Regions from separate parts of the Chromobacterium sp. HL1 genome, predicted to be linked through region 3. Evidence: predicted binding sites of a transcription regulator. Region 3 holds the regulator's gene; each other region holds the start of a gene.
What was found. Region 3 encodes HrcA, which represses chaperone genes, less so after heat shock. Its sites were predicted from a motif close to ATTAGCACTCGNNNNNNNCGAGTGCTAAT; they were not measured.
Positions count from the first base shown of each region.

Region 1: AB1Z25_RS18620 (co-chaperone GroES) is a predicted target of HrcA. The motif match lies at 1,668-1,696, and genes of this name have one in related genera.
Region 2: rpoH (RNA polymerase sigma factor RpoH) is a predicted target of HrcA. The motif match lies at 3,367-3,395, and genes of this name have one in related genera.

Region 1 covers NZ_CP162399.1:4,068,556-4,078,923, reverse strand. Annotated here, with positions in the region: gene AB1Z25_RS18625 (MraY family glycosyltransferase) at 500-1,603, shown strand; gene AB1Z25_RS18620 (co-chaperone GroES) at 1,755-2,042, shown strand; gene groL (chaperonin GroEL) at 2,093-3,733, shown strand; gene rfbC (dTDP-4-dehydrorhamnose 3,5-epimerase) at 3,842-4,387, opposite strand; gene rfbA (glucose-1-phosphate thymidylyltransferase RfbA) at 4,439-5,326, opposite strand; gene AB1Z25_RS18600 (sugar nucleotide-binding protein) at 5,581-5,985, opposite strand; gene rfbB (dTDP-glucose 4,6-dehydratase) at 6,073-7,131, opposite strand; gene AB1Z25_RS18590 (Nif3-like dinuclear metal center hexameric protein) at 7,447-8,193, shown strand; gene petA (ubiquinol-cytochrome c reductase iron-sulfur subunit) at 8,308-8,892, shown strand; gene AB1Z25_RS18580 (cytochrome b) at 8,907-10,244, shown strand; gene AB1Z25_RS18575 (cytochrome c1) at 10,261-10,368, shown strand, end outside.
Region 2 covers NZ_CP162399.1:238,193-248,560, reverse strand. Annotated here, with positions in the region: gene rsmD (16S rRNA (guanine(966)-N(2))-methyltransferase RsmD) at 1-226, opposite strand, end outside; gene ftsY (signal recognition particle-docking protein FtsY) at 464-1,621, shown strand; gene ftsE (cell division ATP-binding protein FtsE) at 1,682-2,335, shown strand; gene ftsX (permease-like cell division protein FtsX) at 2,332-3,240, shown strand; gene rpoH (RNA polymerase sigma factor RpoH) at 3,426-4,289, shown strand; gene AB1Z25_RS01190 (PglL family O-oligosaccharyltransferase) at 4,362-6,113, opposite strand; gene AB1Z25_RS01185 (PglL family O-oligosaccharyltransferase) at 6,241-8,043, opposite strand; gene AB1Z25_RS01180 (pilin) at 8,103-8,573, opposite strand; gene AB1Z25_RS01175 (adenosylmethionine--8-amino-7-oxononanoate transaminase) at 8,819-10,168, shown strand; gene AB1Z25_RS01170 (hypothetical protein) at 10,271-10,368, shown strand, end outside.
Region 3 covers NZ_CP162399.1:1,277,897-1,288,264, forward strand. Annotated here, with positions in the region: gene AB1Z25_RS06035 (sulfite exporter TauE/SafE family protein) at 173-943, shown strand; gene alaS (alanine--tRNA ligase) at 1,352-3,985, opposite strand; gene AB1Z25_RS06045 (SRPBCC domain-containing protein) at 4,062-4,520, opposite strand; gene recX (recombination regulator RecX) at 4,523-4,978, opposite strand; gene recA (recombinase RecA) at 4,987-6,039, opposite strand; gene hrcA (heat-inducible transcriptional repressor HrcA) at 6,350-7,372, shown strand; gene mltB (lytic murein transglycosylase B) at 7,503-8,513, shown strand; gene dnaX (DNA polymerase III subunit gamma/tau) at 8,587-10,368, shown strand, end outside.

The sequences.
Region 1 (10,368 bases), 2.4 Mb from region 3:
TTTTTGGTAATTGGCGGGGCCGTTTCTATTGTTTTAGAGGTATGGTTTCTCCCTATGTAGGTGCGCTGGCAGGCGAGTATTTTAATGGTCAACATTTTGTTGCATATTTTATAGCTGTTTTTTAACAGTTTTGACTGTTTTTTCATCCCGTTCGTTGGTTGTGTGGAGAGCTTTCCGAGGCTTGCGATTTCTATAGTGCGAGCTCGAGGCCGTTTTGCATTACCCCATTTTAGTGTTGGGGGCGTATTGAAGGTCTGCTAACCATCATTCAGTTTTGAATAGGTGTTTGAGTTAGTAATTGTTTATGGGGTGCATTAAAGTAAATTGTGATCAAAGCATATGTCTATCTTTGTGTGTAATTGCTATGAGGCGCTTCGATGTTTCAAGGGAGGGTTGTGAATGATGTCGTTTCAAGGGCCGCCAGGCTTGCATGAATATTGGCTAGCCATCTGCAAGCGTGGTTTGGTTTTAGATCTCTCCTAAAATTTTGGGCATTTGTATGTTATTGATACTATTGTTTTCGACAGTTGTTGCTTTTTTTTTAGGAGCTCTTTTAATACGCTACATCCACCTTCATGAGCAGTTTTCTGCTGATCATGATTTGAGCGGTGTTCAAAAGTTTCATGCAAAGCCCGTTCCAAGAGTTGGGGGGGTTCCTGTGATGGCAGGGCTCTGTGCGGGCTGTTTTCTCTTGAAATATTTGACTGGGTCTTTGCTTCCAGTTTTGTTGCTGATATCGTCCATTCCAGCTTTTGGTGCTGGCCTTGTTGAAGATCTTACTAAGAAGATAGGACCATGGCCTAGATTGCTAGCTACTTTTGTAGCAGGGGGCGTTGCGTTTTTTTTGATTGAAGCAGGGCTCTCTAGGGTAGGTATTCCTTGGGTGGATGCGCTGTTGCAACAATGGTGGTTGATTTCACTATTGTTGACCGTTATCGCTGTTGGAGGGGTTGCACATGCAGTGAATATCATTGACGGTTACAATGGTTTATCTGGGGTTGTTGCCGTGTTTATTTTTCTTGCTATGGCCTATGTGGCATTTAAAGTGCAGGACTTTGAATTAATGGGGATCTGCTTTGCTATGATTGGGGCGGTTGCGGGCTTTCTATTCTGGAATTTTCCACGAGGATTGATTTTTGCAGGGGATGGTGGTGCTTATCTCGTCGGGTTTATGATCGCAGAAATTTCCGTCCTGCTAGTGCAGCGTCATGTTGAAGTTTCTCCTTGGTTTCCTCTGCTGTGCGTGATCTACCCTGTATTTGAGACAGTTTTTTCTATGTATCGCAGAAAATTTCTACAGCGACGCGCAATTGGTTATCCAGACGCTTTGCATCTGCATCAGGTTATTTATAAGCGTGTTGTGCTATGGATGGTCGGCTCAAAGGATGCTGCGCATTTGACTCAGCGTAACAGCTTGACATCCCCCTATCTCTGGGCTCTTTCATCTTTTTCGGTCGTGCCAGCAATGCTTTTTTGGAACAACACTCCTGTGCTCATCGGTTTTGTACTGGTCTTCATCGCCAGTTACATCTACCTGTATCGTATGATTGTTCGTTTCCGTACTCCGCGCTGGATGTTGCTTCGCAAGTCGGCTCGCCCATGACGCTCTTGGGCCTGTCGAAAATAGCTACGGCAGGCTCTTGAAAACCCTCCCGCTCGTCCCTATCATTAGCACTCGCAGCAGGTGAGTGCTAACGCTCGCCTCAACTCACACAGGTTTCCACTCTCAACAGCCACTGTAACAGGAGAGATCCATGGCAATTCGTCCTTTGCACGACCGTGTTGTTATCAAGCGCCTCGAGGCTGAAGAAAAAACCGCTTCTGGCATCGTTCTGCCGGGCGCAGCCGCAGAAAAACCGGATATGGGCATCGTTTTGGCCATCGGCAATGGCAAGATTCTGGAGAACGGCGAGCGCCGTCCGCTGGAACTGAAGCCTAACGACAAAGTCATTTTCGGCAAGTATTCCGGTCAGGCCGTCAAGGTTGACGGCGATGAAGTCCTCGTGATGCGCGAGGAAGATGTAATGGGCATCGTTGAGTAATCCGACCCACATCTGAACTTCCCCTACTCAGAATTCTGGAGATTTAAAGAATGGCTGCTAAAGACGTAAAGTTTGGTGATTCCGCTCGCGCCAAGATGGTAACCGGCGTCAACATTCTGGCTGATGCCGTTAAAGTGACTCTGGGCCCGAAAGGCCGCAACGTGGTGCTGGACCGCTCCTTCGGCGCGCCGACCATCACCAAGGACGGCGTATCCGTCGCCAAGGAAATCGAACTGAAGGACAAGTTCGAGAACATGGGCGCGCAGATGGTGAAAGAAGTCGCTTCCAAGACTTCCGACGTGGCTGGCGACGGCACCACCACCGCCACCGTGCTGGCTCAAGCCATCGTGTTGGAAGGCATGAAGTACGTTGCCGCCGGGATGAACCCGATGGATCTGAAGCGCGGCATCGACAAGGCCGTTGCCTCGCTGGTGGGTGAGATCGCCAAGATCGCCAAGCCGTGCGCCACCACCAAGGAAATCGCTCAGGTTGGCTCCATCTCCGCCAACTCCGATTCCGACATCGGCGACATCATCGCCAATGCCATGGAAAAAGTGGGCAAGGAAGGCGTGATCACCGTTGAAGACGGCAAGAGCCTGAACAACGAACTGGACGTGGTTGAAGGCATGCAGTTCGACCGCGGCTACCTGTCCCCGTACTTCATCAACAACCAGGACAAACAGATTGCCGCTCTGGACAATCCCTTCATCCTGCTGTTCGATAAGAAAATCTCCAATATCCGCGATCTGCTGCCGGTTCTGGAGCAAGTGGCCAAGTCCGGCCGCCCGCTGTTGATCATCGCAGAAGACGTGGAAGGCGAAGCGCTGGCCACTCTAGTGGTCAACACCATCCGCGGCATCCTGAAAGTGGTAGCCGTTAAAGCCCCGGGCTTTGGCGATCGTCGCAAAGCCATGTTGCAGGATATCGCCTTCCTGACCGGCGGCACCGTGATTGCCGAAGAAGTGGGCCTGACCCTGGAAAAAGCTTCGTTGGAAATGCTGGGCCAAGCCAAGCGCGTTGAAGTGGGCAAGGAAAACACCACCATCATCGACGGCGCCGGCCAAGCGGCCGAGATCCAGTCGCGCGTGGGCGAGATCCGCAAGCAGATGGAAGAAGCCACTTCCGATTACGATCGCGAAAAACTGCAAGAGCGCGTGGCGAAGCTGGCCGGCGGCGTTGCGGTGATCAAGGTTGGCGCTGCCACCGAAGTGGAAATGAAAGAGAAAAAGGCTCGCGTTGAAGATGCCTTGCACGCTACCCGCGCCGCTGTGGAAGAAGGCGTTGTGGCTGGCGGTGGCGTTGCTCTGCTGCGCGCCCGCTCCACTTTGGACAGCCTGAAAACCGACAATGCCGATCAAGACGCCGGTGTTAAGATCGTGCTGAAGGCCATCGAAGCGCCGCTGCGCCAGATCGTCAAGAACGCCGGCGAAGAGCCGTCGGTCGTGGTGAACAAGGTGCTGGAAGGCAAGGGCAACTTCGGTTACAACGCGGCTAGCGGCGAGTACGGCGATATGCTGGAAATGGGCGTGCTGGATCCGGCCAAGGTAACCCGCTCCGCTCTGCAGCACGCGGCTTCGGTTGCTGGCCTGATGCTGACCACCGACTGCATGATCGCTGAACTGCCGGAAGACAAGCCGGCGGCTGGCATGCCGGATATGGGTGGTATGGGCGGTATGGGCGGCATGATGTAATCAATCAGTCGTTGATTAGGCCGGTTGTTGCAAAGTAATCGGCGCCAAGAGAAAGCGGCCTGGATAGCAATGCTATCCAGGCCGCTCTTGTTTATTTGAGTCCGCAAGTCAGATGGTGATCAGGGAGGAGAATGGCGGCGCCTCTAGATCCTTGGCAGACAGCTGCGGCGCTTCTTGCAGCGGCCAGTCGATTGCTAGCGTGGGGTCGTTCCAGGCGATGCTGCGCTCCAGTTCCTTGAACCAGTAATCGGTGGTCTTGTATAGGAACTCTGTGTTATCGCTCAGGGTGAGGAAGCCGTGGGCGAAGCCTGGCGGAATCCACAGCTGGCGTTTGTTCTCGGCAGAGAGCTCTATACCTATCCACTGCCCGAATGTAGGAGAGTTAGGTCGGATGTCTACTGAGACGTCGAATACAGAGCCTGTGACCACGCGTACAAGTTTTCCCTGAGCATGAGGTTCAAGTTGGTAGTGGAGTCCACGGAGAACGCCCTTGCATGAGGCACTGTGGTTGTCTTGTACAAATTTCACCGGATATCCGACGCCACAGTCGAATCTTTGCTGGTTGAAACTTTCAAAGAAGAAGCCCCTGTTATCACCGAAAACAGTTGGCTCAATGATCTTTACGTCAGGTATCGCGGTGGAAATGATGCTCATGCTGTGCCGCCTTGCCGTGCAGGACTATATGGTCCGACGGCATCCAAGATATTAATAGATAGTTCGTTCTAGCATGGAGAGCAGATAGTGGCCATAGCCCGTTTTTTGCAATGGTTGTGCCAACCGTTTAACCTGGTTGCTATCAATCCAGCTGTAAAGGTAAGCGATTTCCTCTGGGCAGGCTACTTTCAGCCCTTGGCGGCTTTCGATGGTGGCGATGAACTGGCTGGCTTCTAGCATAGATTCATGAGTGCCAGTATCAAGCCAGGCATAGCCGCGGCGCATGGTCTGCACATTGAGTGTGCCTTGTTTCAGGTATGCATTGTTGATGTCCGTTATTTCCAGTTCACCGCGTGCAGAAGGACGGATGGTTTTGGCGATGTCGACAACTTGCTCATCGTAGAAATACAAGCCAGTAACAGCGTAATGGGACTTGGGCTGCATAGGTTTTTCTTCAATCGACATCGCTTTGCCTTTACTGTCGAAGTCTACTACGCCATAACGCTCAGGATCGTTCACCCGATAGGCGAAAACACTAGCACCCCGGGACTGTGAGTCTGCATCCTGCAGGAGACTTGCAAAGTCATGGCCGTAGAAGATGTTATCGCCGAGTACCAGTGCGGAGGGAGCCCCATTCAGAAAGTCTTCTCCGATCAGAAAGGCCTGAGCTAGACCATCTGGGCTTGGTTGTACCGTGTATTGCAGGCGGATACCCCATTGGCTGCCGTCTCCCAGCAGTTGTTCGAAGCGAGGAGTGTCCTGCGGCGTCGAGATGATCAGTATTTCTCTGATTCCGGCCAGCATTAGCGTGGTCAGAGGGTAGTAGATCATCGGCTTGTCGTAGATCGGCAACAGTTGTTTGCTAACGGATATGGTTGCCGGGTAGAGCCGGGTGCCGGAGCCTCCTGCGAGGATAATACCTTTGCGAGCCTTGCTCATAGATGTTCCTTTAGTTTAGTTCTGCTTGTCGTTGCTGCCATCGCACGGTGAGCGCATCGTCAACGCCTTGTGCCAAGTAGGGGGCATAATGCCAAGCGCGACTTGCAACTTGCTGCAGTCGAGGCGCGAGTTGGCCGGGTATTTGACTTGCATCGAATAGGCCTCAGTCGGGATGCCATGTACGGCATCTGGCGTCGACGTCAGCGGGAAGCTGAATTTGTCCGCTTGTTCGACAAGTGCTGCGCGTAGCCGTGTCAGCTGGCTTCGCCGATAGCCGCCAGATGGTAAGCATCGAAAGGGCCACGCTTGCCCTCGGTTAGATCGTGACGGATCCATTGCGCGGCGATGTCCACGATCAAAGCCCCCAAAGTCGGTGTGCGGATTTGGTCGGCAGCCACCTTCAATTCGGTACATTCGCCGGCCAGGCGTAGCATGGTTTTGAGAAGGCTGGAGCTGTGAGCGCCGAATACTTTGCTGGTGCACAGGATAAGATGGCGTGAACTTGTCCCTCGCGCAGCCTGTTCTCCTTGCCCTGGAGAGGTTGTATACCGATTGTGGACTTGTAGTGGGATTGACGATGATGTCGGGGCACCGTGTATCCAATATGTATAGGGTGGTGCTTGCCTTTGCCAGATCCGTTGCCGCGCGGTCCAGCGCAATCAGTTTGCCCAGCGGCGCCAGCACGCGCGTCAGCTCATGGCAGGCCTGGTCGTTTTTGCCGGTGATCAGGGTACACTTCATGTGGGCTAGCCGTATTGTTGGCGGATCCAGTCGCGGTAATGGCCGCTGCTGATATTGTCCACCCACTGGGAATTGTCCAGATACCATTGCACGGTTTTGCGAATGCCGCTATCAAAAGTTTCAGTCGGTTTCCAGTCCAGCTCGCGTTTCAGTTTGTGCGCGTCGATGGCGTAGCGACGGTCGTGGCCGGGGCGGTCCTGCACAAAGGTGATCTGCGCGGCATAGCTGGCGCCATCAGCGCGCGGCTTCAGCTCATCCAGAATAGCGCAGATGGTTTTTACCACGTCAAGATTGGTTTTTTCGTTCCAGCCGCCAATGTTATAGGTCTCGCCGGGCGCGCCGGCATCGAGCACGCGGCGGATGGCACTGCAGTGATCTTTCACGTACAGCCAGTCGCGCACTTGTTGGCCATCGCCGTAGATCGGCAGCGGTTTGCTCGCCAGCGCGTTGAGGATGACCAGCGGGATCAATTTTTCCGGGAAGTGATAAGGGCCGTAGTTGTTGCTGCAATTGGTGGTCAGCACCGGCAAGTCGTAGGTGTGGTGCCAGGCGCGCACCAAATGGTCTGACGCAGCTTTGGACGCTGAGTAAGGGCTGTTGGGTTCGTAACGATTGGTTTCGGCGAATGGTGGGTCTTCCGGCGATAGCGTGCCGTAGACCTCGTCGGTGGAAACATGCAGGAGGCGGAATGCGGCCCGGCTCTTAGCGTCTAGGCCGTTCCAATAGCTGCGCACGCTTTCCAACATGTTGAAGGTACCAACAATATTGGTCTGGATGAAGTCTCCGGGGCCGTGGATGGAGCGGTCGACGTGGCTCTCTGCCGCAAAATTGATCACAGCGCGGGGCTGGTGTGCGGCCAGTAGTCGCTCCACCAGCACCCGGTCGCCTATATTACCGTGGACGAACGCATGACGTGAGTCGGTTTGGACGGAGTGCAGGGTATCAAGGTTGCCGGCGTAGGTCAGGGCGTCGAGATTGATAATGGTTTCATTTTGACCGGCCAGCCAGTCGAGCACAAAGTTGCCGCCGATAAAGCCGGCCCCGCCAGTAACAAGAATGGTCATGCGATATTCCTAGTCTTTATGTTATTCATGCAAAGAGGCTGTGTCCTCTTGCTAGCCTTACGCCATCTGATGCACCACTGACTGAGTGGGAGTGTGCCGGAAAGCCATCTTCAAAATTAAGTAAAATCTTACAAATAGGTTTTTGTTGTAGTAACCGAGAGCTAGGCAGGGTGTGCCTCAAGGAAGGACTGTGTTGTGGGCTCCACTCCTTGCCGCTGATTTTACCGGTTTTCTTGGCTCTACGGTAAAGCCTGCGTCTCGTAGGTGCAAGCTGACAAATCTATTGCCATCGCCAATATTAAGGAAATGAATTTGATGCAATTGAATGATCTGATCGCCACCCTGGATGCCTTGTTGGAGCCCTGGCGCTTCAAAGACTATGCGCCTAACGGCTTGCAGGTGGAAGGGCGGCAGGCGGTGCGCAAGCTGGTGACCGGCGTCACCGCTTCGCAAGCTTTGATCGATGCCGCGGCGTCGCGCGGAGCGGACGCCGTGCTGGTGCACCACGGTTATTTCTGGAAGGGCGAAGACGCCCGGATTTGCGGAATGAAGCGCCAGCGGGTCAAGACGCTGCTGGAGCATGATCTTAACTTGCTGGCTTACCACCTGCCTTTGGACGCGCATCCGGAGCTGGGCAATAACGCGATGTTGGGCAAGGTGCTGGATTTGGAGGCCCAGGGGCAGGGCGGTGAACAGGGGTTGCTGTGGCATGGGGCGTGGCGGCGAGGAGGCAGTGCGAGTGACTTCCGTGAACACGTTTCCGCTCGTCTGGGGCGCGAGGCTTTGTTGTTGGGCAGGGCGGACAAACCTATTTCGCGCATAGCCTGGTGCACCGGCGGCGCGCAGAGTTTTTTCGCCGAAGCCATCGATCTGGGCGTGGACGCCTTCATCACCGGCGAAGCGTCCGAGCAAAATCATCATATGGCAATGGAGTGTGATGTGGCTTTCATTGCTGCGGGGCATCACGCCACGGAGCGTTTTGGCATCAAGGCTTTGGGCGAGCGCCTGGCTCAGCTTCATGGCATAAGTGTTGAATTTGTAGACATTTCCAACCCGGTTTAGGCGGCTAGGCAGGGCTTCGGCCAATTTATTTGCATAGAAGCTTCAAGTCCCTACTCGGAATCGGGTAAAATCAGGCAGTTTTGGGCTCGGTTTCCACGTTTGAGGATGACTGTAATGAGTGAACAACAAGTCGATGCGGGGCGCCGTCGCTTTCTGACGGTTGCAACCAGCGCTGTTGGTGGTGTGGCGGCGGCCGGAGTGGCGACGCCGTTTCTGATGAGTTTCTTCCCGTCCGAGAGGGCGAAGGCCGCCGGCGCTCCCGTCGAGGTGGATATCGGCAAGATCGAGCCGGGCCAGAAGATCAACGTCGAGTGGCGCGGCAAGCCGGTATGGGTGCTGAACCGCACGCCGGAGCAATTGAAAAACCTGCCGAAGCTGGACGAGAAGCTGGTGGATCCCAAGTCCGAAATGGATCAGCAGCCGACGTATTGCCAGAACGAGCACCGTTCGATCAAGCCTGAGCTGCTGATCGCCGTCGGCATCTGCACGCATTTGGGCTGTTCGCCGACCCACCGTCCGGACATCGCGCCCGCCGATCTGGGCCCGGACTGGGTGGGAGGCTTCTATTGCCCCTGTCATGGTTCCAAGTTCGACTTGGCCGCGCGCGTCTACAAAGGCGTGCCGGCTCCGAAGAACCTGGAAATTCCGCCGCACAAATATCTGTCCGATACCCGCCTGCTGATTGGCGAAGACAAATAAGCTGAGGGGGCTACATGACTAAAGGACAAAAGCTGCTCAACTGGGTGGACGAACGTTTTCCGTTATCGTCGATGCTCAAAGAGCACGTCACCGAGTATTACGCGCCGAAGAACTTCAACTTCTGGTACTTCTTCGGTTCGCTGGCCATGCTGGTGCTGGTGATCCAGATCGTTACCGGCATCTTCCTGACCATGAACTACAAGCCGGACGGCACCTTGAATGGCGCCGGCATTCCGGTCGCCTTCGCCTCGGTCGAATACATCATGCGCGATGTGGCCGGCGGCTGGATCATCCGCTACATGCACTCCACCGGCGCCTCGATGTTCTTCGTGGTGGTCTATCTGCACATGTTCCGCGGCCTGATCTACGGTTCCTACAAGCAACCGCGCGAACTGGTGTGGGTGTTCGGCACGCTGATCTTCCTGTGCCTGATGGCGGAAGCCTTCATGGGTTATCTGCTGCCTTGGGGCCAGATGTCGTTCTGGGGCGCGCAGGTGATCGTCAACCTATTCGGCTCCATCCCGGTAATCGGTCCGGACCTGTCGGTGTGGATCCGCGGCGACTACGTGGTGTCCGACGCCACGCTGAACCGCTTCTTCGCGCTGCACGTGATCGCGGTGCCGCTGGTGCTGCTGGCGCTGGTGGTGGCTCACCTGATCGCCTTGCACGAAGTGGGCTCCAACAACCCGGACGGCGTTGAGATCAAGAAGCTGAAGGACGACAAGGGCATTCCCCTGGATGGCATTCCCTTCCACCCGTATTACACCGTCAAGGATGTGCTGGGCGTGGTGGTGTTCCTGATCGTGTTCTCGGCCATTGTCTTCTTCATGCCGGAAATGGGCGGTTACTTCCTGGAGAAGCCCAACTTCGACCAGGCGGACCCGCTGAAGACCCCGCCGCATATCGCGCCGGTATGGTACTTCACGCCGTTCTACGCCATCTTGCGCGCCATCCCGTCCTTCCTGGGCACCCAGGTGTGGGGCGTGATCGCGATGGGCGCGGCAGTGGTGCTGATCGCCTTCCTGCCGTGGCTGGATCGCTCGCCGGTGAAATCCATCCGCTACCGCGGTCCCAAGTTCAAGTTCATGCTGGTCCTGTTCATCGTGTCCTTCATCGGTCTTGGCATTCTGGGCGCTTTGCCGTCCACCAATGCCCGCACCGTGATCGCGCAGGTGCTCTCGTTCGTCTACTTCGTCTTCTTCCTGGGCATGCCGTTCTACACCAAGAACGATGTAGGCAGCATCCCGGTGCCGACGCGGGTGACGGATACCAACGCCAAGCGTCAGATCCGGTTTGCGGTGCTGGTGGTGGTGACCGTGGTGGCCGCCGCCGTATTCGCCATGAACGTGTAAAAAGGGGAGAGGACTCATGAAAAGCAAAATCCGCCACCTGATCGCGGCCATGGCGCTGGCGCTGCCGTTCAGCGCTACGGCCCTGGCTTCCGGCGAAGGCCCCAAGCTGCCCAAGGCGCCGATC
Region 2 (10,368 bases), 1.0 Mb from region 3:
TCACCACGCGCCGCGCCTCGCGCGAAGCCGCCTCAAAGCCCAGAGCCCCGCTTCCGGCGAAAAGATCCAGGCAGGATTTGCCGTACAGCTGCTGGCCCAACCAGTTAAACAAAGTCTCCCGCACACGGTCCGGCGTTGGCCGTAAACCCTGAGCGTCGGGAAACGGCAATAGCCGGCGCCGATACTCGCCACCGATGATTCTGACCGTGTTACGCGACTGACTCATAATTCCAAGCTCAAAAAACAAGGGGCTGAGTGTAACCCGATCCGCGCCGTCGCGCCTCATTGTCGCGCAAACCGGTCGCCATCTGTCGCCGCTCACGCCACAAAAAGCCGTCTATTCCTTATATATAGATTTCAACGATGCGGCGCCTCCGTCTCCCGCCGCGCAGCAACAATTGGGTAAGCACCTCCATTTGAGGATACAATTTAGCCATTTACCGAATTCCGCCGGCCTTTACGCATGTTTAGCTTCTTCAAAAGAAAAACCCAATCCGAGCCCACGCCTCCGGCAACCGCCCCAGCGGAGCCGACGGCCGATATCCAGCCCGCCGCGCTGCCCGATGCGGACGCGCCAGCCACTCAGTCTGAAACGCGAACGCCCGAGCCGCAGCAAGCGCAGCCCGAGCCGACGCCCCCGACGCCCGCCCCCATCGCACCGGCTTCGCCGCCGGCGGCCGAGCCGCTTGAAGCCGAGCCGCTCTCGCTGAAGAAAATGAGCTGGGCCGAACGCCTGAAGGCCGGCTTGTCCAAAACCCGCGACAAGCTGGGCAAATCCCTGGCCGGCCTGTTTGGCGGCGGCAAGATAGACGAGGAGCTGTACGAAGAGCTGGAAACCGTGCTGCTCACCGCCGACATGGGGGTGGACGCCACCCTGCACCTGCTTGGCGACGTGCGCGAGCGCGTTTCGCTGAAAGGACTGAAAGACGCCTCGGAACTGAAAGACGCGTTGAAGGATTCGCTCGGCGACCTGATCTCGCCGCTGGAAAAGCCGCTGGACGTCAGCGGCAAGAAACCTTTCGTCATCATGATGGCCGGCGTCAACGGCGCCGGCAAGACCACGTCGATAGGCAAGCTGGCCAAGTACTATCAGAGCCAGGGCAAGAGCGTGCTGCTCGCCGCCGGCGACACCTTCCGCGCCGCCGCGCGCGAACAGCTGATGGCCTGGGGCGAACGCAACAACGTCACCGTGATCACCCAGCAAGGCGGCGACTCCGCCGCCGTCTGCTATGACGCGATCCAGGCCGCGGTCGCCCGCGGCATCGACATCGTGCTGGCAGACACCGCCGGCCGCCTGCCCACCCAGTTGCACCTGATGGAGGAAATCAAGAAGGTGAAGCGGGTGATCCAGAAAGCCTTGCCCGACGCGCCGCATGAAATCATCCTGGTGCTGGATGCCAATATCGGCCAGAACGCCATCACCCAGGTCAAGACCTTCGACGACGCCCTCGGCCTGACCGGGCTGATTCTGAGCAAGCTGGACGGCACGGCCAAGGGCGGCGTGATCGCGGCCATCGCCAAGCAACGTCCGGTTCCGCTGCGTTTTGTCGGCGTGGGCGAAAGCATAGACGACCTGCGGCCGTTCAAGGCCAAGGACTACATCGACGCGCTGTTCGACTGAACGCATCAGCCATTGCAAGCTCTCACTCTTGCCGTCACCAGCTAACGCGGGAACAGAATAATGATCCAGTTCGACCAGGTCACCAAGCGCTACCCAGGTGGCAATGAAGCCCTGAAAAACCTGTCTTTCAACATCGACACCGGCGAGATGGTCTTCCTCGCCGGCCATTCCGGCGCCGGCAAGTCCACCTTGCTCAAGCTGATCGCCGGCATAGAACGCGCCACCGCGGGCGGCGTCGTCGTCAACGGCCAGAACCTGTCCAAGCTGCGCTCCAGCCAGATCCCCTATGTGCGCCAGCATATCGGCCTGGTGTTTCAGGACCACAAGATCCTGTTCGACCGCAGCGTGTTCGACAATGTGATGCTGCCGCTGGACATCATCGGCTTCGATCGCCGCGACGCCGCCAAGCGCGTGCGCGCCGCGCTGGACAAAGTAGGCCTGCTCGGCAAGGAAAAGAGCATGCCGATCCGCCTGTCAGGCGGCGAGCAGCAGCGCCTGTGCATCGCCCGCGCCGTGGTGCACCGGCCCAGCATCCTACTTGCCGACGAACCTTCCGCCAACCTGGACCGCGCCTATGCGCTGGACATCATGGAATTGTTCAAATCCTTCCACCAAGTGGGCGTCACCGTATTGATCTCCGCTCACGACGAGACCCTGATGGAAGACTACGGCCGCCGAATCATTCGCCTGCGGGAAGGACAATTTGCCGCATGAAACATTATCTCTATCTGAACTGGCAAAGCGCCAAACTCGCGCTGATCAAGATTCTGCGGCAACCTTTCGGCAGCCTGCTGACCTTGCTGATGCTCTCGCTGGCGCTGGCCTTGCCGCTCTCGCTTTATCTGGCCGTCAGCAGCGTGCAAGACTGGGTGGGCCGGCTGAGCGCCACGCCGCAAGTCACCCTGTTCATGGAACAGTCATCGGAAGAGGCGGACCTGGCCGCGGTGACCTCCACGCTGACGCATCACCCCAAAATCAAGAGCTACAGCTTCGTCAGCAAGAGCAAGGCGCTGGCCGATATGGAAAAGCGCAACGGCCTGCCGGGCCTGGCCGACGGTCTGGACAGCAATCCGCTGCCGGACGCCTTCGTGGTCACGCCGAAGGCGCTGGAGCCGCGTGAGCTGGAGATGCTGCAAAAAGAGCTCTCCGGCCTGCCCATGGTGGAACAGGCGCAATTCGACGCGGACTGGGCCAAACGTTTGTACGGCATGGTGGAAATGGGCAAGCATCTGACCTGGTTCATGGCCATCGCCCTGGGCCTGGCGCTGGTGCTGGTGACCAATAACGCGATCCGGATGCAAATCCTGGCGCGCCAGGACGAAATCGAGGTGTCCAAATTGATAGGCGCGCCGGACAGTTTCATCCGCCGCCCCTTCATGTACCACGCGATGTGGCAAGGCATCCTGGCCGGCTTGGCCGCCTGGGCGCTGACCGGTTGGCTGACCTCGGTGGCCAATCCGGCGATTCGCGAATTCGCCCAGTTGTACGGCGAACGGGTGGAACTGCGCAATCTGAACCCGATCGAACTGGCAGTCGCCGTCGCCGTCTCCGCCCTGCTGGCGATGCTGGGCGCCCGCCTCGCCTCCGACCATCATCTGCGCAAGATAGAACCCAAATGAAACGCGGCCGTTTGCACGCGCATGTAAGCGGCGCAACAACTGTTAATCAGAGCAAACGGCGTCGGCACACCGGCTGCGCTACTATCGAGACGATAGAAAAAATCATTGACGCTGGAACCTTTCATTGCTAGCACTCTCCATATACGAGTGCTAACATATCACTACCCAAGGAGGTAGTTATACAGATGACCACAACATTTGCTTTGCCCGTCCCGTCCACCAGCGGCAGCCTGGAGCAATACATCCAAGCTGTGAACAGCGTACCCATGCTGACGCCTGAGCAGGAAAACGAGCTTGCAACGCGCTTCCAGGAGCAAAACGACCTGGAGGCCGCGCGCCAGCTGGTGCTCTCGCACCTGCGCGTGGTGGTGTCGATTTCCCGCGGCTACTCCGGATACGGCCTGCCGCAAGCCGACTTGATTCAGGAAGGCAATATCGGCCTGATGAAAGCCGTCAAACGCTTCGAGCCCGATCGCGGCGTGCGCCTGTTTTCCTTTGCCGTGCACTGGATCAAGGCCGAGATTCACGAATTCATCCTGCGTAACTGGCGCCTGGTGCGCATCGCCACCACCAAGCCTCAGCGCAAGCTGTTCTTCAACCTACGTAGCATGAAGAGCAGTTTCTCCGCGCTGTCGGAAAACGAGGCCCGCCAAATCGCTGCCGATCTGGGCGTCAAGCCGGAAGAAGTCCGCGAGATGGAAACCCGCATGAGCGGTCAGGACATCGCCTTGCTGGCGGACGACAACGACGACGACGGCTACGCGCCGATCGACTGGCTGGCCGATCATCACAATGAGCCCACCCGCGAGATGGAGCGCCGCGCGTTCGACCAGCTGCAGACCGAAGGCCTGCAACAGGCTTTGGCCACGCTGGACCCGCGCAGCCGCCGCATCGTTGAAGCGCGCTGGCTGGCCGACGACAGCGGCTCCACGCTGCACGAGCTGGCCGCCGAATTCGGCGTGTCCGCCGAGCGCATCCGCCAGATCGAAGCCAAGGCTTTGGGCAAAATGAAGACCGCCCTCAGCCAAGGCGTGGTGATAGAAGGCTAAGCATCTTCCGCTCAATAAAAAACCACAGGCCTCAGCCTGTGGTTTTTTTGTGTCCCGAGCACGAGAAAGCGCTTACTCCAACATGGTCTGGTACTTCGCCGGCAGCTTGGCGTAGGCCTCGCGGGCCACCGCGCGCAGAGGCTCCCATTCCGCCCCGTCATCGTCCAGCGTACCCAGAAACACGCCGGCGTACGTGGGGAACGATGCCAGCGTCGTCCGCAAGGTCTGCTCCGCCTGAACCTGCTTTCCCGCCAAGATCTCCAACTGCGCGCGCTTCAGCATCACTTCCGGATAAGGACGGAACGCGGTCAGCCGGTTCTCCAGCGCCAGCTTGCGCTCAAGTTGCTCCGGCCCTACTTTCAAGTAGTCGTCCACGGTGTAAAGCGCATGATAGGCGAACAGCGGCTTGGTGTCCGCGATCTCGATCAGACGCTCCATCCGCGTTGCATCGCGCTTGGCGTCATTGGTCGGCGTATACAGGCCCACCAGCTCCCAGAACATCGACAGACTGCTGATCGACAGCCAACCCATCCAGACCAGCGCCGCGAATAACGGCAGGCGCAGCGGCCAAGCTAGCTGACGATCCCCTCGCGGCGCCATCGCGGCGAAGATCACCAGCATTGCCAGGAAGTAGTAATACCACAGCGGATACTCCAACATGCTGTGCGTCAGGGTCACCGCCAGGCAGCCCAAAGCCAACACCCCTTCCAGAGTGGCGCGTCGGCCAAAGAACGGCCACAGCGCCCAGGCAAAACCACCGACGATCAACAAGGTGGCCACGCCGCCCATCTCGGCCAGCAATTGCAGCACCAGATTATGGGAGTTGGTGAACAAACCGCTATTGAAACCGGATGCGGCGAATTGCGGCAGCGGCTGCAAACGCACGCTCTCCGCGGCAAACTGCGACCAACCCACCCCCGTCAGCGGATGCGACTGGAAGCTCAACCATGCTTTATGCATTTCGGCGAAACGCCGCGAACCCATATCGTCGCCATTCGCCGCCAGACGAGCCAGGCCGGAAGTGTTCTGCAAGTTTTCATGCGTCAGCCAGGAAATCAGCTGATTGAACCAAGGCAGGGCGAACTGCATCGCCAATACCACCAGGCAGGAAAGCCACATCGCCCACAACATCCGGCGCGACTCCGCGCTGCCGATGCGCCAATGCCAAAGCGCGGCCAGACCGGACAAAGCCACCAGGTACAATAGAATGGTGCGAGAGCCCGCCCAGCCCAACATCAAAGCCAGGCCGAGCACCAGTATCGCCAAGCCCCAACGCGGCAGCCGACCGGCAGCGTACAAATACACGCCGGCCACTACCGACCACATCAAATAATGCGCGTATTGATTGCGCTGGCCGATATGGCCAAAAATATTGCTGGTGGGATGCGAGCCATCGTAAAACAAGCCCAGCTCCGCGGCGTAACCGGTCAACTGAGCCACGCCTATCGCCGCCTGCACCAAGCCGCCCACAATCAAGGCCCAGGCCAACCAGACCGCGAACGGCCGCTCCCCCATTTCCTCGCGCAAGGACACTGTGACAGCCGCGAGCAAGCCCGCAGCCAGCCAGGCCAAGGCGGTGGCGTAATTCATTCCGGGGAACAAGGCCTCCACCCAGAACGGCTGCCCGGCCCAAAGCAGGCCCATGGCCAGACACCACCAGGCGCTGCGCGGCATATAGCGGAATAACGATCCGCTCGGCAACAAGAAGACCGCCGCCGCCAGCAGTAGCCAGACCACATTGATTTCGCCAAACCACTGCGGCAGCGGCACATAGTGGATGCGCGAGGCGAAAGGCAGGATGGCGACCAAGCTGAAAGCAACCATTGCTATGCGTGAAAAAAAATTCTGAAATGTCATTGGGAGCTACGCATCTGAATACAAGTCTGCTCGCAGGATACCTGATGCCACAGCAACCATACAGTCAGCCAAGCAGAAATAGTTAACAGCTACCTCAGAATATAGTTTTCTGCGTCACCGGGCTCGCGACTGTCATAACAACCGCCACCCTGCCTGCATCTGTCCCCACACCTCCGGCAATTCCAGCTTGTAAGGCCTTTTGCAACATTGCCTTCAGAGGCTGAAGCTGAGGCTGTTGATAAGGATGCACTACACTTATGAACTGCGGGATATAGTCTGGATAGTTCGCAACCGCTAAGGCCATGGTTTTCTTCGCATCGGCAGAATTATTACTTAGCGCTTGGGCAATAGATAGCTTCGCCAAAACTAGTGGAAACGGCTTTTTCTTTGCAACTTCACTTAAAAAATCACGCTGCAGTTCCAAAGGAAATCCTACAGTCAAATAATTCACCAAAGCTAGATCAACCTCTTGAGCCCAAAGTAAGTTACCAGCCATCCCTCCCAGCTCCACCTCCCTCCTTACATTTTCACTCTGACTCCGTACTGGCTGATAAATTTTTGCCAAATTCAAATAAACTTGAAAATTCATCACAAAATACAAAACACAAGCAATACCCAGCAATATAGAAATCGCCTTACCAAACCGTGCATTTAACTGCGCCCTAACCCCTGCCGCGGGGCTCAAAACACAAACCAATAGCAACGTGGAAAGGAATGGCAAATACCACAAGGGATATTCAAACATTGAATGAATTAATAACATAACCCCAACAGAAATTAAAAAAAGATTTTGAGCACTTTGCTGCCCTTTAAAAAAGTAAGGAACCAAACAAAAAACTACGCCTCCTCCAAGCAACAACGTACCAACAAGGCCAGTCTCAGCAAGAAGTTGGAATACTATATTATGACTATGCACAAACAACCAGCTCTCTGGCACCTTTGGCCACCCACCGTACGTTTCCAGCCATACAGAATGCCAAGAATAGCCTCCAAGTCCCACACCCCAAACAGGATGATCCAAAAAAACTTGCCAGGCTTTACTCCACTCAACCCTACGACGAGCCCCACCTCCCCCCTCACTTATTCTATCTAAACCACTATTCACATTAATAGGCAACCCAATACTCTGTAACAATTCTAAAATACCATGATTAAGAACCTGAAATACAAATATCAACAAAACAACAAAAACCAGTCCACAACACATCCGCCTTACACTTACACTCCCCCTATTACTCTTTAACCAAAAATACACAAGAATTATAAACCCAGTGGCATAAAGCAGTGGAAGTCTAGCTCCACTCCATGTAACAAGAAGTGCCAAGCATACAGTTGCGGGGACAAAGAAATAAATTCGCAAGGCCTTTACCCCAAACAGATAGCTTGCCGCAGCCATCCCCCAGCATAAAAACTGTGCAAACTGATTTCTTTGCCCAAAATTCCCCATAGCTTCAGGCTGACCTAGCGAGCTAAACAGAAATAAACCTTTAAAATACCAGGCAACTCCTAACACTTGAGAAAGCCCTATAATAGCCTGTAAAAGTGACGCTAAAAATATTGCGAATGCAAGCAGACTTACCAATTCACCTCTAGCCGCAGTCCCATAGCCACTCACAACCAGAGCAAGCCAAGCAAAAACAAAAAACATTGCGGAGAATAACGGAACAACCTCATTAACGCTAAACAAAAGCAATACAGAAAAAGCACAACACACCCCAAAAGCAACAGAAAGCCTATTTTCTTTTAAATCAACATCGCTAAGCAAAAAAAACAGACCAATCAAAAACAAGCAGGATGCATTAGTTAGCCAGTCAGGAGATACTGAAAAATGCCATGCATTAAAAAATGGCAAAACCACTGAAAACACTAAGAACAAGCTTGCGTATTTATGCCTCATCCCATGCGCCATATCAAATAAAAACGGACAGCAAAGCTGTCCGGAAATTTAATTATAAATTAACGACATTCTGGAGGCGAATAGCTAGCGGATAGAGTAGCCGCGGCCGGCGCACTTGTTTTACCAGAAGCATAACAAGTCCAAATAATTGGAGAGCTTGGAACCGTACTACCTGTGGCAGTACCTGCCAGAGCACTACCACTAGAAGTAGGAACAAGTGAAAGAGTATTAGAGCCAGAAGCTGCCACATTCGTGTTATAGGCAATATCAATACGCCCTGTCGTCACATCAATATTAATTGTATTGACACTCTTTGCACCAGATACAGAAGTATAGCCACTGCCAAAAGCCGAACCATTAGAAGCGTTCTCAGCAACAGCCAGTTTTGCGGCCGAAGCGAGAGTCAGGCCCTCAGTAACACGAGCACGAATCGTATAGTTTTGATAGGCAGGTATCGCGATAGCAGCCAAAATACCAATGATTGCGACAACGATCATCAGTTCAATCAGGGTAAAACCTTGCTGATTCAGTCTATTCATTGCAATCTCCATGAGCTTTCAGTAAGAGTCTGTACCTTCAAGCAAGCTTGCTGCACAGAACTACCCAACTAAACCTAGCAGAAAGCATGCCATAAGCAAATTCCTTGCTACAATTGGCGCTAACTAACAGCTCCATTTTCAATTTACGCCAACATGTGACTATTTTTGTCACATCTCCTAGGCTACAGATACCCCTATGTTAGGATTGCGTCCATCATCAAAATATTGATCTAGAAATGAATAACCAAACTTGGCTGCAGCGCAGCTTCAACACCGTCTGGCACCCCTGCACCCAGATGAAACGTCATGAGGCTTTGCCCATCGTGCCCATCGCCAGCGCCGACGGCGTCTGGCTGAGCGACTTCGACGGCAAGCGCTATCTGGACGGGGTCAGCTCCTGGTGGGTCAATCTGTTTGGCCATGGCCAGCCTCGGATCAAGCAGGCGATCAAGGATCAGCTGGACAAGCTCGAGCACGTGATGTTGGCAGGCTTTACGCATCAGCCCGTGGTGGAGCTGTCGGAACGTCTGGCCAAGCTCAGCGGCCTGGCCCACGTGTTCTATGGATCCGACGGCGCCAGCGCCACGGAAATTGCGCTCAAGATGAGCTTCCACTATTGGCGCAACCAGGGGCAAGCGGACAAAACACGTTTCATCAGTCTGGAAAACAGTTACCACGGCGAAACCGTCGGCGCCCTGGCCGTGACCGACGTTCCCTTGTTTTCCAACACCTATGCAGGCTTGCTGAAGCCGGGCCTGCGCGCGCCGTCTCCGGACGCCCGCCGCGCGCAGCACGGAGAAAGCGCGGCCGATGCCGCGCTCAGAGCGATCCAAGCGCTGGAAAGCCTGCTGGCCAAACACGCGGGGGAAGTGGCCGCCGTCATCGTGGAGCCCTTGGTTCAAGGCGCGGCCGGGATGGCGATGTACGATCCGCTGTATCTGAGCGAGCTGCGCCGGCTGTGCGACCAATATCAGGTGCACTTGATCGCCGATGAAATCGCCGTCGGCTTTGGCCGGACTGGCAGTCTGTTCGCCTATCAGCAAGCCGACATCACGCCGGACTTTCTCTGCCTGTCCAAAGGCATTACCGGCGGCTTCCTGCCGCTCTCCTGCGTGTTGACCAGCGGTCCGATCTACCAGGCCTTCTATCACGACGACGTCACCCGGGGTTTTTTGCATTCGCACAGCTATACCGGCAATGCGCTGGCCTGCGCCGCGGCCCTGGCGGTGCTGGATATCTTTGCGGAGGAAGATGTTCTGGCCGTCAACGCCGCCAAGGCCCAGCGCTTCAACGCGCAGATGGCGGGCTTGCGGGCACGGCCGGATGTCAGGGATTTCCGTCACTGCGGCATGATCTGGGCCTTCGAGGTCGACACCACTCGAGCCGATTTCGCCCAGGCCTGCTTTGCCGCGATGCTGCGCCACGGATGCCTGCTGCGTCCGATCGGCAACACCGTTTACTTCATGCCGCCCTACTCGATCACCGACGAGGAAATGGCCTTCCTGATCACCGCCACCGAAGCCACGCTGGAGGAACTGGCGCGCGCATCCAACACCGCCGACGGCCAAAGCATCGCTTTGCCGTGATCCTCCTTGCCATGGCGGGGTGAGTGCCCATAGCATGCGATTTGGCAAGATTTACATTGTGAATCGCCTTGCATGCCGCCGCTCATCCTGCCAGAACAAACTATGGATCCTCTGCTGATAGATACTCAACCGGATAGTGTGGCGGCATGGCTGGAGCGGCTGCCCTTCACCGACCTGCCCGAATGCGGACGCTTATTGAG
Region 3 (10,368 bases):
ACTCCGCCCACGCTACCGGCGCGATGTTACCGCAGCATGATGGAGCGGGCGTCCGGGGCAAGTCTTTGAGGTAAATCACTTTTCGAATAATGTTGTTTCGAAACGGTATAAATCGTTATATGAAACTGGCGTAGCATGCCGCTATCGAATGGCGCGGCCAAGGAGCGGTTTTATGGAGTGGGGGTATGCGATCGCGGGTTTGGCGGTGGGCTTCATCGTAGGTCTGACCGGCGTGGGCGGCGGTTCGCTGATGACGCCCATCTTGCTGTGGTTCGGCATCTCTCCGGCCACCGCGGTGGGCACGGATCTCTTATACGCGGCCTTGACCAAGATGGGCGGAGTGACGGTGCATCATCGCCAAGGTCATGTCGATTGGCGCATCGCCGGCTGGCTGACCGCCGGCAGCGTGCCGGCTGCCCTGCTGGTGCTAGCCGGCCTGTCCTATCTGCATCTGCCGGAAAAAATGCTGGACACCCTGTTCAAGCTGGTGCTGGGCGTCGCCTTGCTGCTGACCGCCGCGGCCATCCTGGGCAAACCCTTGCTCTTGCGCTGGCTGGGCCGCGCCGGCGCGGCCAGCCCGTCGTTCGAGCCGCGGATAGGCTTGACCGTGGCCACCGGCGTGGTGTTGGGCGTTTTGGTGACGCTCAGTTCCATCGGCGCCGGGGCCCTGGGCACCCTGGCCTTGTTCCTGCTGTATCCGGCCTTGCCGACTTCGCGGCTGGTGGGCACCGAAATCGCCCACGCGGTGCCCTTGACCCTGGTGGCCGGTCTGGGACACGCCGGGCTCGGCAATGTGGATTTTACGCTCTTGCTCAATCTGCTGGCGGGCTCCCTGCCCGGCATCTGGCTGGGCAGCAAGCTGACGCGGCGGCTGGCGGAGGGCTGGTTGCGGCCGGCGCTGGCGGTGATGCTGGCGGTGATAGGCGGCAAGCTGGTGTTGTGAGCCGCGGCGCGGCATGACGGGACAGGGCGGCTCTGGCCGCCTTTTTTCATGGCAGCGCGCAAAAAAAACGCCCTGATCGGAGAGGCGAGCAGGGCTGAAATGCAAACAACAAAAGGAGAAGCCATCATTAAGCCTCTCAATATTAGTATTTCGTAATCCTGATGCCATTGACCTGGAGCAAGAAAGCGGCGGCAGCCAAGGTCGACGGCGTGGAAGACAAAAAAAGACCGCGCAGCGCGCGGTCTGTTGACGAGAGTTGGGAGGCTTAGAACCTGTTTACGATCTGCTGCGCGTCGGCGATACGGCGTTAAAAACGGTTTCGAAATGCTCATGTACCACGCGTACATTCCGCTTTCTCAGCCGTTTTCGCCTTGTCTTGCCTTAGCTCGCGAGATCGCAAACACGTTCTTACAGCTTAGCCGCCACCCAGGCCTGCACGCCGGCCAAGGCCGCCGCCAGGTTTTCCGGCTGAGTGCCGCCGGCCTGGGCCATGTCCGGACGGCCGCCGCCCTTGCCGCCCACTTGCTGGGCGACGAAGTTGACCAGCTCGCCCGCCTTGAGCTTGGAGGTGAGGTCGGCGGTGACGCCGGCCACCAGCGCCACTTTGCCGTCGCCCTTAGCGGCCAGCACGATGGCGGCGGAGCCCAGCTTGTCCTTCAGCTTGTCCAGGGTTTCGCGCAGCGCGTTGTTGTCCGCGCCCGGCAGTTCCACCGCCAGCACCTTGACGCCGTTGACGTCGGCCGCGCCGTCGGCCAGGCTGTCGCCGGCGGAGGCGGCCAGTTGGCCCTTGAGTTTGGCCAGCTCTTTTTCCAGGGTCTTGACGTTGTCCTGCAGGCTGCCGATCTTGGCGGCCACCTCGTCCAGCGTCTGCGCTTTCAGCGCGCCGGCCGCCTCTTTGAGCAGGGCGTCCTGAGCCTGGATGTGGGCGATGGCGCCTTCGCCGGTGACGGCTTCGACGCGGCGCACGCCGGCGGCGACGCCGCTTTCCGCCACGATCTTGAACAGGCCGATGTCGCCGGTGCGCTGCACATGGGTGCCGCCGCACAGTTCGGCGGAGAAGTCGCCCATGGTCAGCACGCGCACTTCATCGCCGTATTTTTCGCCGAACAGCATCATCGCGCCGGATTTCTGCGCGGCTTCCATGCTCATCACTTCAGCCTTGACCGGCAGATTGTGGCTGATCACGCGGTTGACCACGCGCTCCAGCTCGGCGATCTGTTCTGCGCTGACCGGTTCGCCGTGGGCGAAGTCGAAGCGGGTGCGCTCCGGATTCACTAGCGAGCCCTTCTGAGCGACATGGTCGCCCAGCACGTGGCGCAGCGCCGCGTGCAAGAGGTGGGTGGCGGAGTGGTTGCGGGCGCTGGCGGCGCGCGCGTGCAGATCGATGGTGGCGGTCACGCTGTCGCCGACGGCCAGACGGCCGCGGGCCAGCTTGCCCTTGTGACCGAACACCGCGGCCTGGATCTTCTGGGTGTCGTTGACGTCGAACAGCGCGCCGATGCCGCCTTGCAGCGAAATCTCGCCCACGTCGCCGACCTGGCCGCCGCCTTCTGCGTAGAAGGGGGTGTCGTCCAGCACCACGATGCCTTCTTCGCCGGCTTCCAGCGCGGCGACAGCCTCGGTGCCCTTGAACAGCGCCAAGACCTTGGCGTCGGTGCTGGCGGAATCATAGCCGTGGAAGCAGGTGTCGGCGCCGCTGTAGCTGACCTTGCCGGTCATCTTGAAGCTGGAGCCGGCGCGGCCGCGCTCCCGCTGCGCTTCCATCGCGCGCTCGAAGCCTTCCAGATCGGCGTGGATGTCGCGTTCGCGGCAGATGTCGGCGGTCAGGTCCACCGGGAAGCCGAAGGTGTCGTAGAGCTTGAAGATGGTGTCGCCGTCAAGCTTGGTCTTGCCGCCTTCCAGCGCGGAGTCCACCAGGCCCATGCCGATTTCCAGCGTCTCGGCGAACTTGATCTCCTCGGCGCGCAGCGCGTCTTCGATATGCGCCTGCTTTTCCCGCAGTTCCGGATAGGCGTCGCCCATCTCGGCCACCAGGTCGGCGACGATCTTGTGGAAGAACAGGCCTTTCTGGCCCAGCTTGTAGCCGTGGCGGATGGCGCGGCGGGCGATGCGGCGCAGCACGTAGCCGCGGCCTTCGTTGGACGGCAAGATGCCGTCGGCGACCATGAAGCAACAGGCGCGGATGTGGTCGGCGATCACTTTGAGCGACGGCACGTCCTGGCTGTAGGCCATGCCGGTTTCGCGCGCGGCGGCGCGCACCAGGCAGGCCAGCGCGTCGGTCTCGTAGTTGGACTTGACGTGTTGCAGCACGGTGGACAGGCGTTCCAGACCCATGCCGGTGTCGACCGACGGCTTGGGCAGCGGATGCAGGGTGCCGGACTCGTCGCGGTTGAACTGCATGAACACGTTGTTCCAGATTTCCATGAAGCGGTCGCCGTCTTCGTCCGGGCTGCCCGGAGGGCCGCCGGCCACGCTCGGGCCGTGGTCGTAGAAGATCTCGGTGCAGGGGCCGCAGGGGCCGGTGTCGCCCATGGTCCAGAAGTTGTCGGAGGCGTACGGCGCGCCCTTGTTGTCGCCGATGCGGATGATCTTGTCGGCCGGCAGGCCCACGCTCTTGTGCCAGATGTCGTAGGCTTCGTCGTCGGAGGCGTAGACGGTGACCAGCAGCTTGTCCTTGGGCAGGTTCAGCCATTGCTCGCCGGTCAGGAATTCCCAGGCGAAGGTGATGGCGTCCTGCTTGAAGTAATCGCCGAAGCTGAAGTTGCCCAGCATTTCGAAGAAGGTGTGGTGGCGCGCGGTGTAGCCGACGTTTTCCAGGTCGTTGTGCTTGCCGCCGGCGCGCAGACATTTCTGGCTGGTGGTGGCGCGGGTGTAATCGCGTTTTTCAAAGCCCAGGAACACGTCCTTGAACTGCACCATGCCGGCGACGGTGAACATCAGCGTGGGGTCGTTGCCGGGGATCAGGCTGCTGGAGGGCACTACCTGATGGTTTTTGCCGGCAAAGAAATCCAGGAATTTCTGGCGAATTTCAGAGGTTTTCATGTTTGATTTCGTAAGATTGCGAATTCTGGGCCGCTTTGGGGGCTTGAACCCAGAGCGGCGCGGACAGCTGATTGTGTCAAGCCGCGCCGGCGCTGGCAAGGGTTTCGGCGCGGCGCTTGAGCGCCTGGTTCATCAATTCGAAACCCTTGCGCGTGTCGGCCAGCAGCGTCTGGCCGAACAGCGGCAGCAAGAGGCCGCTGAAAGTTTCGCCGTGATGCAGGCGGGTGCCGCCGTTTTCCAGCGCTTCCAGGCGAAAACTGTGGCGGCCGTCCAGCAGGCCGGGCAGCAGCGCGCGCCCCAGCCACACCAGCTCCTCCGCCGTTTGCAAGACTTCCAGCCGCGGGCGGAAGGTCAGCCGCGGCCGGCCGGGCGGATGGATGCTGACCACCAGGCGAGACCCTATCTGCTGGCGGCCGTGCAGGCCGACGATGAAGGGGTTCCATTCCGGGTAGGCTGCCCAGTCGCACAGCACGCGCCAGACCGCGGACGGCGCGGCGTCTATGTCGATATGGGTGGCGATGCCGCGCGTTTGCATGCTCAGTCCTCGTCGGCGGGAAAGTCGTCGTCGTCGGCGCCGCTGAGCACCTTGCCGATCACGGACATCGGGAAGCCGCGTCCGGCCAGAAAGCGGATCTGGCGCGCGCGCTCCTGCGGCGTGTCCGGCAGCTGGCCGAACTTCTTCCGCCATTGCGCCTGGGCGGCGGCAAGGTCGTCGCGGCCTTGCAAGGCGTCGCGGATCAGTTCGGCGTCCACGCCGCGTTGACGCATTTCCTGTTGCAGGCGGCGGCTGCCGTAGCGCTGGCCCTTGCTGTCGGCGAACTGCTGGGCGAAACGCTGATCGGACTGCCAGCTGTGTTCGGCCAGATCGTCCAGCAAGGCCGTCAATTGTTCCGGGCTCTCCGCAAACGGAGCGAGCCGCCGCTCCAGTTCCCGCCGCGTGTATTCGCGGCGGGACAGGAGATCGACGGCTCGCGCCCTCAGGCTTTTTTCCATTCAGGGAATCAGGCGTCGAGCGCGTCGTCGGCGAACTCTTCGTCCGGCTGGCCTTCGGTGATTTCCACTTTGATGCCCACCGCGTCGCGGATCTTGCGTTCCACTTCAGCGGCGATTTCCGGGTTGGACTTCAGCCATTCGCGGGTGTTGTCCTTGCCCTGGCCGATCTTCTGGCCGTTGTAGGCGTACCAGGCGCCGGATTTGTCGATGAAGCCGTGCTTGACGCCCAGTTCGATGATCTCGCCCTGACGGGAGATGCCCTCGCCGTACAGGATTTCGAAATCGGCCTGGCGGAACGGCGGCGACACCTTGTTCTTCACCACTTTGACGCGGGTGTCGTTGCCGATCACTTCCTCGCCCTTCTTGATGCCGCCGGTGCGGCGGATGTCCAGGCGCACGGAGGCGTAGAACTTCAGCGCGTTGCCGCCGGTGGTGGTTTCCGGGTTGCCGAACATCACGCCGATCTTCATGCGGATCTGGTTGATGAAGATCACCAGAGTGTTGGTGCGCTTGATGTTGCCGGTCAGCTTGCGCAGCGCCTGGCTCATCAGGCGGGCTTGCAGGCCCACGTGGCTATCGCCCATCTCGCCTTCGATTTCAGCCTTGGGCACCAAGGCGGCGACGGAGTCGATCACGATCAGATCGACGCCGCTGGAGCGCACCAGCATGTCGCAGATTTCCAGCGCCTGCTCGCCGGTGTCCGGCTGCGAGATCAGCAGGTCGTCGACCTTGACGCCCAGCTTTTGCGCATATTGCGGGTCCAGCGCGTTTTCCGCGTCGATGTAGGCGCAGGTGCCGCCCAATTTTTGCATCTCGGCCACCGCTTGCAGACACAGGGTGGTTTTACCGGACGACTCCGGGCCGTAGATTTCCACCACGCGGCCGCGCGGCAGGCCGCCGACGCCCAGCGCCAGGTCCAGACTCAGCGAGCCGGTGGAGACCACTTGCAGGTTTTCGTTGATCTGGTTGTCGCTCATGCGCATGATCGAACCCTTGCCAAACTGTTTTTCAATTTGGGCAAGGGCCGCGGCCAACGCTTTGCTCTTGTCTTCGGATGCCATGCTGTCTCCAGTGTGGGGGGCGCTAAACAAAATGAATGCTCGGCCAGCGGCGGGCCGCGTCCATGGCGGCGGGGAAAACCCGATGCCGGACAGGGGTTTGCGCGGCGCCGGCGGGCTTGCCCCGTCGCGCTCGCGCTTGCCGCGCCGATAGCCGAAAAGATGCCGTCGATTATCTCATAAAGCCTTGGCCAACGGCAGAGCCGCTTGCCGGCGATACCGTCCTTCGGGACGGGAAACCGCGATCTCGCTTGAAAAAGTTGTGATTGCGACCACTTTTACAAGTGTCCACCCTGTGTACAATGAAGCCATCATGATGAACGAACGCGCGCAACACCTGCTCAAGGTCCTGATCGAACGCTACATCGTCGACGGCCAGCCGGTGGGGTCCAAAACCCTGTCCATGCTGCCCGGCGTCGAGCTGTCGTCCGCGTCCATCCGCAATGTGCTGGCGGAGCTGGAGGCGATGGGGCTGATCGCGGCGCCGCACACCTCGGCCGGCCGGGTGCCCACCGCGCGCGGCTACCGCATGTTCGTCGATCGTCTGCTCACCATCCGGCCTTTGGAAGAGGCGGCGCTGCACGAGCTGGAACTGAATCTGCAGCCGGACAGCCCGCAGCGCATTGCCCAGTCCGCGTCCTCCTTGCTGTCCGAGCTGACGCATTTCGCCGGCGTGATCGTCACGCCGCAGCGCTCCGACATCGCTTTTCGCCAGATCGAATTCCTGCGCCTGTCCGAGCGGCGGGTGCTGATGATCTTGGTGACGTTGGACGGGGACGTGCAGAACCATCTGCTGACCACCGAACGCGATTACACGCCGTCGGAATTGATAGAGGCCGGCAATTTCATCAACCAGCATTACGCCGGCCAGGGGCTGGATCGCATCGCCAGCCGGGTGGCGGACGAGTTGCGCCAGCTGCAGGGCGACATCGCCGAACTGATGTCGGCGGCGATCCGCCTGGGGCAGAGCTCGATGGCGGCCAGCAGCGCCGCGGTGGTGGTGGCCGGCGGCAGCCGGCTGCTGGAGGTGAGCGACCTGTCCGAGGACTTGTCGCGGCTGCGTCAGTTGTTCAGCGTGTTCGAACGCAAGACCGAGCTGCTAAAGCTGCTGAACCAGGGGCGGGAAGCGCAGGGCGTGAACATTTTCATCGGCGAGGAGTCTGGCGTGATGACGCTGGACGAATGTTCGGTGGTGACCGCGCCTTACCGGATCAACGGCCAGGTGGTCGGCGCGCTGGGCGTGGTCGGTCCCACCCGGATGGCTTACGAGCGGGTGATCCCTATCGTCGACATTACCGCGCGCCTGGTGTCCAGCGCCTTGTCGTTCCGGGCCTAGCGCCCGTGCGCCGGCCGTGCGCCGGTTTTGGCCGCCGCAAGGCTTGACGCGAGGTCTGCGGCTATAGTTTTCGCGCCGCGTTCTTCGAGGAGCGCGGCTAAGTCAAAAACGCTTATTCAGAAACCAGCCCATGAAATCTTTGCTTAAACTGGCCCCGTTGGCGGCTCTGTTCTCCTTCCCGCTGGCGCAGGCCGACGCGGCCTTTCTGGCGCGTCCGGACGTGCAGCGCTACATCGACGAGCAAGTGGCCGGCGGCCAGTTCAACCGCCCGGAGCTGGAGGCGGTGTTCGCCAATGTCGAACTCAAGCCCAACATCATCAAGATTCTGGACAAGCCGTCCACCTCCCGCCCCTGGTATCAGTTCCGCAATTCCACGGTGGGGGAAAAGACCATTGCCGACGGCGTGGCGTTCTGGCGCGCCAACGCGGCCGCGCTGACGCGGGCCGAGCAGCAATACGGCGTGGCGCCCGAGCTCATCGTCGCCATCCTGGGCGTGGAGTCCCATTACGGCCGCAACACCGGATCGTTCCGTCTGGTGGACGCCTTGTCCACCATAGGCTTCGATTATCCGCGCCGCGCGGAATTCTTCCGCAAGGAGCTGACCGAGTTCCTGCTGCTGGCCAAGGAGGAGGGCAAGGATCCGCTGACGCTGAAGGGCTCCTACGCCGGCGCGATGGGCTGGCCGCAGTTCATGCCGTCCAGCTTCCGCAAATGGGCGGTGGATTTCGACGGCAGCGGCCACCGCGACATCTGGAGCGATCCGGACGACGCGATCGGCAGCGTGGCCAATTACTTCCAGCGCCACGGCTGGCGCCACGGCGACGACGTGATCCTGCCGGCCAGCGTGCAGCCGGGGCCGCAGATCGATCAGCTGATCGCCGACAAATTCAATCTGCACTACACCGTGGGCGAGCTGAAGAAAATGGGCGTGACGCCGCAGTCGCCGGTGGCCGACGACGTGCCGGCGGTGCTGGTGCCGCTGGAAACGGCGCCGGGCGTCACCGAATACTGGCTGGGCCTCAACAACTTCTTCGTGATCACCCGCTACAACCGCAGCACGCTGTACGCCAAGGCGGTGCAGGAAATCGCGGATCAGCTGCGCCAGCGCTATCTGGCGGGCCAGGCCGCGGCCCAGCCGTGACGCCGCGCGCCGCCCGCCGCGGCGGCGCGAAACCTGTCGCCACGCGCGGCAATTGCCATTAAAATCCGCCCCCATGAGCTATCAAGTCCTTGCCCGTAAGTGGCGTCCCAAGCGCTTTGCCGATCTGGTCGGCCAGGAGCACGTGGTGCGCGCCTTGACCAACGCCCTCAAAGAACAGCGTCTGCATCACGCTTATCTGCTGACGGGGACGCGCGGGGTGGGCAAGACCACCATCGCCCGGATTCTGGCCAAGAGCCTGAACTGCGAAACCGGCACCACCGCCGAACCCTGCGGCGAATGTTCGGCTTGTCGTCAGATCGACACCGGCCGCTTCGTCGATCTGCTGGAGATCGACGCCGCGTCCAACACCGGCATCGACAATATCCGCGAAGTGCTGGAAAACGCCCAGTACGCGCCGACGTCCGGCCGCTTCAAGGTCTACATCATCGACGAAGTGCACATGCTGTCCAAGAGCGCCTTCAACGCGATGCTGAAGACGCTGGAGGAGCCGCCGGCCCACGTCAAATTCATTCTGGCCACCACCGATCCGCAGAAAGTGCCGGTCACGGTGTTGAGCCGCTGTCTGCAGTTCTCCTTGCGCAATATGACGCCGCAGCAAGTGGCCGGCCATCTGGCCCACATGCTGGACGTGGAAGGCATCGCCTACGAGACGCCGGCGCTGGCCTTGCTGGGCCGCGCCGCCTCCGGTTCGATGCGCGACGCGCAATCGCTGCTGGACCAGGCCATCGCCTACGGTCTGGGCGAGGTGAAGGAAGACGGCGTGCGCGCGATGCTGGGCGCGGTGGACCGCCGCTATCTGTTCGCCTTGCTGCAGGCCTTGGCCGCCGGCGACGGCCCGCAGCTGATGGCCGAGGCCGACGGCCTGGCCGAGCGCGGGGTCAGCTTCGAAGGCGCTTTGAGCGAACTGGCGGTCTTGTTGCAGCAGCTGGCGCTGATGCAGACCGTGCCGCAGGCGGTTGCCCAGGACGAGCCGGAGCGCGACGCGCTGCAGGCGCTGGCGGACGCCATTGCGCCGCAGGACGTGCAGCTGTATTACCAGATCGCCATCCACGGCCGCAAAGACCTGGCGCTGGCGCCGGACGAGCACGCCGGTTTCAATATGACCCTGCTGCGCATGCTGGCCTTCCATCCGGCCAACGCCCGGGCTGAAGCCGCGCCTCCGCGCCCGGCCGCCGGCGCGCCGGCTCGCCCGCAGCCGCCGCAAGCGCAGCCGGTCCCGGCCGCGCCGGGAGGCATTTCGCCGGCCGCGCGGGCCTTGCAGGCCGCCGGCCTGAGTTCGCCGGCGCCGCGGCAATCCGCGCCGCAGCCGGTTCAGGACAGCGCGCCGGCGGTGGAACCCGAACCCGAGCCTGCCGCGCCAGAAGCCAGGCCGCCTGCGCCGGCCGTGCCGGTCCGTCAAGCCGCGCCGCCGCCCGAGCCGGAGCCCGAGGAGGAAGACGCGTCGGACGACGGCGACGTCAGTCCCGACGAGGTGCCCTGGGATCAGGGCGCGGCGGCGGACGAGGAGATGCCGTCCTATTTGCAGGCGCCGCCGGAGGAGCCGGCTGACTATCGCTTCGACGGCGACTGGCAGGCGCTGGTGACCGAACTGGGCGTCAAGCTGGGCGCGGCGCGCATGCTGGCCCATAATGCGGTATTGAAGGACTGGGACCAGGAACGCCTGGCGCTGGCGGTGCCGGAGAGCTTCCGCCACATGACCAGCCGCGATTACCAGGACAAGCTCAAGCTCGCCTTGAGCGAGCGCTTCGGCCGGCCGGTGGAGTTGGCGGTGACGGTGGAAGAGCTGGGCCTGGAGACGCCGGCGATGAAAGACGCCCGCCATCGGCAGGAGCAG